Regions from separate parts of the Thermoanaerobacterium thermosaccharolyticum DSM 571 genome, predicted to be linked through region 2. Evidence: riboswitches for the same ligand, from Rfam matches in the RefSeq annotation. Region 2 holds a riboswitch; the other holds the start of a gene.
The links. A riboswitch is a leader RNA that binds a small molecule or an ion and turns the genes downstream of it on or off. The one in region 2 is predicted to bind S-adenosylmethionine.
Positions count from the first base shown of each region.

Region 1: another riboswitch for S-adenosylmethionine. It lies ahead of TTHE_RS10465 (methionine ABC transporter ATP-binding protein); the one in region 2 lies ahead of metA (homoserine O-acetyltransferase MetA).

Region 1 covers NC_014410.1:2,091,844-2,096,284, reverse strand. The annotation lists gene TTHE_RS10475 (MetQ/NlpA family ABC transporter substrate-binding protein) at 1-417, opposite strand, end outside; gene TTHE_RS10470 (methionine ABC transporter permease) at 431-1,111, opposite strand; gene TTHE_RS10465 (methionine ABC transporter ATP-binding protein) at 1,098-2,120, opposite strand; SAM riboswitch class I at 2,203-2,305, opposite strand; gene TTHE_RS10460 (BglG family transcription antiterminator) at 2,522-4,441, shown strand, end outside.
Region 2 covers NC_014410.1:730,441-734,881, forward strand. The annotation lists gene TTHE_RS03570 (acyltransferase family protein) at 1-54, shown strand, start outside; gene TTHE_RS03575 (APC family permease) at 85-1,440, opposite strand; gene metA (homoserine O-acetyltransferase MetA) at 1,591-2,508, opposite strand; SAM riboswitch class I at 2,572-2,680, opposite strand; gene TTHE_RS03585 (sporulation membrane protein YtrI) at 2,778-3,221, opposite strand; gene TTHE_RS03590 (YtrH family sporulation protein) at 3,218-3,544, opposite strand; gene TTHE_RS03595 (NAD(P)/FAD-dependent oxidoreductase) at 3,648-4,441, shown strand, end outside.

The DNA of each region.
Region 1 (4,441 bases), 1.4 Mb from region 2:
ACCGTCTTTTATTTCATCTTTCGATTTTATCTTTTTTGAATATGCTCCCATTGGTTCTACGTGTACTTTGACTAGTGGCACCAGTTTCATATTATTTTTCTTTTCGAAGTCTTCTAGATATGGAACGTGCTGAAAGAAATTGGCATCTATTTGTTTGTCGTTTAATGCAGTATTAGGAGTCACATAGTCAGTAAATTCTTTTATTTCGAGATCTACTCCTTCTTTTGCTAAAATTGGCTTTACTACATTAAGTATTTCTGCGTGAGGATTTGGGGATGCCCCTACAACTATTTTTGTCATTTTATTTGAATTAGTACCTGCATTTGAGTTGGTCTCATTAGTATTTGCCTTAGTGCATCCTACAAGGGCGAATGATAATGTTAATATTAATGTAATCAATAATATTATTTTTTTCATCTATACCATCCTTTCATCTTTTATCAACTTTTTTTGCCAGGTAGTTTCCTAATCTTTGTACGATTTCTACAAAGACGATTAAAACGATTATTGTTGCAATGAGTACATCTGTTTCAAATCTTTGATATCCATACCTTATAGCTAAATCTCCAAGACCACCCCCTCCAATAGCACCTGCCATAGCAGAATAGCCGAGAATATTTATGATTGTAAGTGTTATACCCAATATCAGTGAGGGCAGTGACTCTGGTATCATGACTTTAAATATTATCTGTGGGATTGTTGCACCAACAGATATTGATGCTTCTATGACACCCCAATCAACTTCTTTCAGCGATGACTCAATTACTCTGGCTACAAAAGGGGCAGCCGCAACTGACAGAGGTACTATTGCTGCTGTTGGTCCAATTGTAGTACCTACTATGAGCCTTGAAAGTGGGAAAATTGCAATTATAAGAATTATAAATGGTATTGATCTCATAATGTTAATGATGGTACCCAATATGTGGTTTAGTTTTATATTTTCGGATAAATGGCCTTTATCTGTTATTACCAGTATTATTCCTAGCGGTAGACCTATTATTACAGAAAAAAGGGTAGAGAAAAATACCATATACAGTGATTCCCACAAAGGCTGCTCCAAAAGCTGCCATAAGTTTATTAAGTATTGTATTGTGTTACTAGATGATACCATTTTTAAGCACCTCTATTCTAAGGCTGTTTTTTTCTAAAAATTTTATTGCATCTTTTATAGAACTTGGATCTCCATTAATCTTTATAAGGAGATTTCCTATTTGGGAGTTCTGGACTCTTTCTATATTTCCAGAGATTATATTGACGTCAACGTCGAATTTTTTTATCATATGCGATATTACAGGCTCGTTGCTGCTGTTTCCAAAGAATGACAGACGCAATATTTCTTCATTTGGATTCTCGTCGTCTATGAGGATGTCTGGTGGAAGCTCTGCTATCATATCTTTTAAAAATCTTTTCGACGTCTCCGTAGAAGGATTGGAAAAAATGTCTATTACATTTCCTTCTTCGATGATAACGCCATTTTCCAAAACAGCGACTCTATCACATAAGTTTCTTATGACTGACATTTCATGTGTTATGACGACTATTGTGATACCGTATTGTTTGTTGATATTTCTCAGCAAGTTTAATATTGATTCTGTCGTCGTCGGGTCTAATGCAGATGTCGCTTCATCTGATAAAATTATATTGGGATTATTGGCAAGCGCCCTTGCTATGCCGACTCTTTGCTTCTGACCACCAGATAGTTGCGAAGGATATGCGTATTTCTTGTCTTCAAGTTCAACGACTTTAAGAAGCTCGTTTACTCGCTTTTTTATAACAGAATCTTTAGCTTTTGAGATTTTTAAAGGAAAAGCTATGTTTTCATACACTGTAGAGTTCATCAAAAGATTGAAATGCTGAAATATCATGCCAATCTTTTTTCTCATTTCACGAAGTTCTTTTGGGCTTAACTTTGTCATGTCAGTACCATTTATGGAGACACTTCCCGTTGTGGGCTTTTCAAGCATGTTTATGCACCTTATTAATGATGATTTGCCAGCGCCGCTTAAGCCCATTATGCCGTATATTTCACCATCATTTATTGTTAAATTTATGTCTTTGAGTGCAACTACATCTTTTCCATTTGTGCTGTATACTTTGCTTAAATTCTTAATTGTTATCAATGTATTTCACCTTCTTTATGAAAAGTTTGGAGAGTTAAAAAATGCAATAAAAAAAACCTCCCAATGAAAGAGGTTAGATCCTCTCTCATCTCTCAGCATTAAAGCCGCAGGAATTGGCACCATTGCACTTTCGTGCCGGTTGCCGGGTTTCATCGGGCCAGTCCCTCCACCTCTCTGGATAAGAGAATAATTTCATTTTTAAATTGTTAAAATGATTATATAGGATTAAAAATGAAAAGTCAAGCGAAATTTTCATACTCGTAGATATTAAATTTATGTCATTCTCATATTGACACAGTGCTTACAAGTTTATGTTGAATTATGAGAATAATCGCTTATAATATAAATGTAAGATAAGTTAACTTATTAATAATTTGTCATAGACGAAAGGACAAAATCTTATGAAAGAATTAAGTGGGCGCCAACTAGAGATTTTAAAAAAAGTTATGTCAAAAGAGATGTCCAGCTTAGACGATATCGTCGCTAATTATAAATTAAGCAAAAGAACAATTTATAGAGAGATAAATGCCATAAATGAATACATTAAAGATTACAACTTAAAGTTGAAAAACAATGAAGGTGTTTTGGCAGTAGAAGGTGCTGACAGCGATATAGAGAAATTTAATTTTGATGTTATAGGTTATCGTCCTAGTGTAGATGCTGAGAAAAGGCGAAAGTTAATTCTCTCAGAGCTACTACAAATGAAAGAGCCTGTTAAGCTGGAGTATTTTGCAAGAGAGTACAATGTCACAACTGCTACAATTAGCTATGACATAAAAGAAATAGATAAATGGCTAAGTAGGCAAAAAGTCACAATTGTGACTAAGCCAGGTGTTGGCATATATGTAAAAGGTGATGAAAGCAATATAAGAAAGGCTATAATAAATTTTCTCTATGACAATGTTGCGACGAAAGACTTAATGGAATTTTTAAATAGAGGGTACAATAATATAAACAGATTAAGTGAGGACATCAATGACAGGCTATTGCGACTTATTGATTATGACACAGTTTTGAAGATAGAGAAAGCTATACAAAGATTAGAGAAATCACTGGACTACGAGCTGGCTGAAAGCTCTTATATGGGGCTTACAGTTCACCTGGCATTGGCGTTAAAGAGAATAAAAGAAGGCGAAAAGATCAAAATAGGTAATGAAAGCCTTCTTGAACTTAAAAAATCAGATGAGTACAGATTTGCAGAAATGCTTGCTAAATATTTGGAAGAAGAATTTGATGTCTTTATTCCTGAAGATGAAATCGGTTATATAACAATTCATCTTCAAGGTGCCAGATATAGAGCAAACACGGAAGATGTAAATGACGAATTTGTAAATGAAGTTTTATACGATATGATAGACGTTGCTGAAAGAGTATTTGGCACAAGTTTTAGAGATGATTCAATGCTTTTAAGTGGTTTAAAGACTCATCTAAGACCTACGATTTTTAGACTAAGGATGGGCCTTGCAATAAGGAATCCACTTATAAACGATATAAAAGACAGGTATAGTGCACTGTTTGAAAGGTGTATATTAATTGCAAATGTATTGAAGAATAAGCTTGATGTTGATGTTCCAGATGATGAGATTGGCTATATTGCGATGCATTTTGGAGCAGCTATAGCAAGGAAAAATGACAAAACGAAAAGGCATAATATTCTAGTAGTATGTGCAAGTGGAATCGGCACATCCAGAATGCTTTTGTCAAAGCTTCAGATGTTTCCGCAGTTAAACATTGTAGATACCGTTTCAAGCCTTAGAGTAAAAGATTTTAAAGATAGATATGATATTGACTTAATTGTATCTACTATACCTCTTGATATAAAGGACAAAAAAACGGTAATTGTCAATCCATTACTTTTAGACGATGACGTCAAAAAGTTAAAAGATGCATTAAATACAGACTTCATAATGGATTTTTCCAGCAGAAAGGCAGAAGGCGATAAATATAAAGAGCTTCTGCACATAGCAGAATACGGTAAAAGAATTATTGAATTGTGCAGCTCTCTCAAATTTAAAGATGTCTTCGGCAAAAATTCAAAAGAGATTATTGATTCTCTTTTGGAGGATTTTGTGAATATTGACAGTATTGACAAAGAAAAAATTGATTCAATAAAAGAGAAGCTTTTGGGAAGAGAGAGCCTTGGCAAGATTATTCTGCCTGGCAAAGGATTTGTAATCTACCACTGTACAGCATCTAGTTTAAATAAACCAATCCTCATCTTCGGAAAAGTAAAAAGCGAAGTTAGAATGAAAAATTTAATGAACAATTATGAAATCATTAAGACAGCGTTTTTGATGGTTGCACCTGATAGCGACAAGATG
Region 2 (4,441 bases):
TTTGCTTCACTTATAGCAAAGACGATAGAAGACAATAATACAGTTAAAAATTGATAAAAATAAGGCTGCACTTTTGCAGCCTTTTCAGTTTTTTAAGACTTTTCGTACTTCATCCAATTTTACTGAATTTTTGTATTTCATATATATATAGAATGGTATTCCGCACATAAGCATTATGAATCCGTACATGACGGTCTCGGCTCCCGAACCGTATATTGTCCATATTGCGTAAATGAAGCCTAAAAGCGGCACAAATGAATTTTTGATGAAGCTTAATACATTTACCTTCTTATCTCTTTTTATGAGAAGCATGATTTCAGATGCTGCTGTAAAAGCGTAAACAGGCAAGAAAGAAAGCGTAGCCAGCAATATTATGAATGTAAATGCTGAAACCAAGGACTTCGTATAATTCATCAATAATAGCAAATTGACCAAGACAGATCCTATAATCAATGATGTATGAGGTGTTTTAAATTTAGGATGTACTTGAGCAAAAATTTCAGGAAACAATCCGTCTTTTCCTGCTGCATACGCCACACGGGCTGTTGATAAAAGCCAACCTACTGTTGTTCCAAGTACACTTATAACAGAACCTATGATTATCACATTTGCGATGTTCTTTCCTAAAAACTGCTTAAGTATGTCAGCAATTGGCGAAGCACTTTTAGCAAGTTCGTTTTGAGGCATTGCACCCATTGCAGAAATATTTATTGCAAGGTACATAACTACGGCTATCAATATACCGAAAATCGTACTTAATTTTACGTTTCTTTCAGGGTTTTTGATTTCTTCAGCAGTTATCGACGCAGTCTCAAGTCCTACAAATGCCCACAATGTGGAAGTAGCGGCTGCTGACAGCGTACCAATGCCTTTATCTGCCGGAAATAATGGCAAGATGTTGCTGGTTTTGAAATGTATGGCTGAAACAGCTATAAAAAATAGAAATAAACAAATCTCAAAGACAGTTATAGCTGTTTGAGTCGAACCTGCCCTTTTTACACCTACTATATTGATGATTGTAAAAATCCATAGCACAGCACTTGCATATATAAAAGCTGCAAGGTGGCTTTTGGATAAAATTGGGAATAAAGCGCTTGAATAGCTTGCGACTGCGATGACGACAGCAGCATTTCCGATCCAAGAACCGTTCCAATAAAGCCATGCATTGATAAAACCTATAAAGTCACCAAAAGCCAATTTTGAGTACTCATATGGACCACCTGCTTTTGGGATCCTCGAACCAAGGTTTGCAAATGATAACGCAAGAAAGATTGACCCTAAGCCGGTAATAAGCCAGGCAAGTATTGTTGCGCCGGGACCGGACTTTGATGCTAATGTAGCTGGAAGCATAAATATGCCAGACCCCATCATGTTGCCTGTCACCAATGCTGTTGCAATAAATAAACCTATGTCTTTTTTGAGCTTTTGTGCTTTGTCCATGTATATGATTCCTTTCTATAAATTTTAAAATAGCATAATTAAATTAGCACAGAGAAGTAAAAAAGTCAATGAATAATTTTGCAGGATATATATAAAAATATGCAGGAATAGAAGATTATCGACATTTCTATCCCTGCACAAATATAATGTCTATTCAATGGAGTTTATGTCAAACGGCGTTTTTTGATATACGTAGTAATTTAACCAGTTTGAAAAAAGCAGGTTTGCATGGCTTCTCCACTTTACAATAGGCTCATTGTTTGGGTCATCTCCCGGGAAATAATATTTAGGAACTTTTATAGGGATGCCTTTTTTTAAGTCTCTTTCGTATTCAAATTTAAGTGTCAATGGATCGTATTCAGAATGACCTGTGACAAATATTTGCCTGCCATTTTTCGTGCTTATTATATATAACCCTGCTTCATCTGATTCAGCAAGTATTTCAAGATCATCAACTAATTGTATATCTTCCTTTCTTACTTCTGTGTATCTTGAATGTGGAGCGTAAAATACATCATCAAATCCCCTTAGTAAATCGACATTTTTTTTGGATACTTTATGTAAAAAAACGCCAAACATTTTTTCTTTTAATGGGTATTTAGGAATGTTGTAGTGGTAATAAAGGCCTGCTTGAGCACCCCAGCAGATATGAAATGTAGAGTACACATTGTGTTTGCTCCATTCCATTATTTTTTTAAGCTCCTGCCAGTAATCCACATCTTCAAAATTTAATGTTTCTACTGGTGCTCCTGTTATTATAAGGCCGTCAAATTTTTCATCTCTTATATCATCAAATGTCTTGTAAAATGTTTCTAAATATTCCGCTGCAGTATTTTTTGATTTGTGAGACGCAGTATAGAGAAATGTTAAATCTATCTGCAATGGATTATTGCTTAGCAATCTTAATAGCTGCGTCTCTGTGACGCTTTTTGTAGGCATTAAGTTTAGGATTGCGATTTTGAGAGGACGTATATCTTGATGAATTGCTCTTTCTTCAGCCATCACAAATATGTTTTCCTTTGCTAAAATATCAATTGCAGGCAGTCCGTCAGGAATTTTTATCGGCATTTTTGTACCTCCTTCAGCGTAAAATAAAAACGCCTCCTGAGAAGAGGCGTAAATATTCACATCTTCTCATCTCCCAAAGCTAAACGCTTTGCAGGAATTAGCACCATTTTCATAAAAATATGACGGTTGCCGGGTTTCATAGGGCCAGTCCCTCCACCACTCTTGATGAGTTTTGAATTTATAATATTAAATTGTTAAATTAATTATATATTCGTTAATTGTTAATGTCAATAACAAGTTAACTTGCTATTCATCTTTTGTACATCAATTTATTCTTTTGTCTGTGCAGTTACGTATATTTCTAGTGTCGTATTGATTACTATGTATTTCACTTTTAAAGATACTTTTTTATTCTCGATGGATAAAATGCGCCCTTCAAAGATATTAAAAATTAAATCAGGATTAATTTTTTCAACTTGCTTTCCATAAATATCTTTCAACTTTTCATTAATATATTTTTCAACTTCTATTCTGATTTTACTGTCACTATTAGAAACATAAGGTTTTATATCAGTTACTACTCTATAGGATTGATTCTTTAATGATTCATTCAATTTTTCTATTTTTTCATTTAGTGCTGCATTGTTTAATTTATATGCATCTCTTTCAAATGATATTTTTTCGATCACGATGCCATTTGCCACATTTACAATTGATCCCCCTATAATTACACCTATTAAAAAGACACTTACGAATGATGTGATTTTATTCATTTAAATTCACCTATTATGCACGTAATCAATTTAAACCCGGAATAAGAACCTAGAAAAGCACCAGAAAGGATTAGACCTTGTTTTGCTAGCTGCGTAAATTCGCCGCTTAACCCTATTTCAAGACCTCTTATTGTTGTGAAGGAACCTCCAAGCCCGACGAGTATAGCCCAAAGCCTTATGTCATTTAATATAGAATTGATTATCTTTATTGGAGACTCAAATATGAAAAGTGATGAAAGAGAGCCGAATATAGTGCCTCCAATAACAACACCAAGGGACGTAAAATATGGTATGAAAAAGACTCTGAATATTTTTATTAACATAAAACCACCTCATATATTTATATGCCTATAAAATTTAAAATATCTGATGTGCGGCTTTTATTTATTAAGCCTTGCAATTATAATTAAATATGAGGTGAAAAAGATGTATGATGTAATTATCATTGGCGGTGGACCTGCAGGATCTACCTTAGCCAGAAGATTATCAGCTCAAGGATATAAAGCTTTATTGATAGAAAAGTTTACTATGCCGAGATATAAAGCGTGTGGCGGCGGAATAACGCCAAGGTGCTATAAAATGTTAGATCTTGATATAAGTGATTATGTGGAGGATACCACATATAAGATTGCTTTTAAATTTCCAAACAATAAATCAGTAGTCCTAGAGACTGAAAAACCTATCATATATCAAGTGGATAGGACTAAATTTGATAAATACTTAATAGACAAGGCAGTTGAGAGCGGTTGTGATGTACATGATGGGGAAAAATTTTTAGACTTTTACAGAGATGGCAAGGAAGTCGTTGTGAAAACAGATAGAGGTCAGTATAAAACGAGGATATTAGTAGGTGCGGATGGAATAAACAGTACTGTTGCATATAAGGCAAATTTGTTAAATGGAGAAAAAGGTATTGCTCTTGAAGCAGAGGTATATGTTGATAAATGCGATATTGAAAAAGTGAGAGGTGAAGTTGTAGTAGATTTTAACGCAATAAAATACGGCTATGGCTGGGTATTTCCCAAAAAAGATAGATTGTCTATCGGCGTTGGAACTTTTTTAAGTAAAACATCAAAAATAAAGGAAAATCTTTCTAATATGATTGACGAAAATGTAGTTGGCAATGTAGAAGAATGCAAAATATACGGGCATCAACTGTCATTTCCGAATGGAAAAGATGGGACTTATAACAATGATAAAGTTATCTTAATTGGAGATGC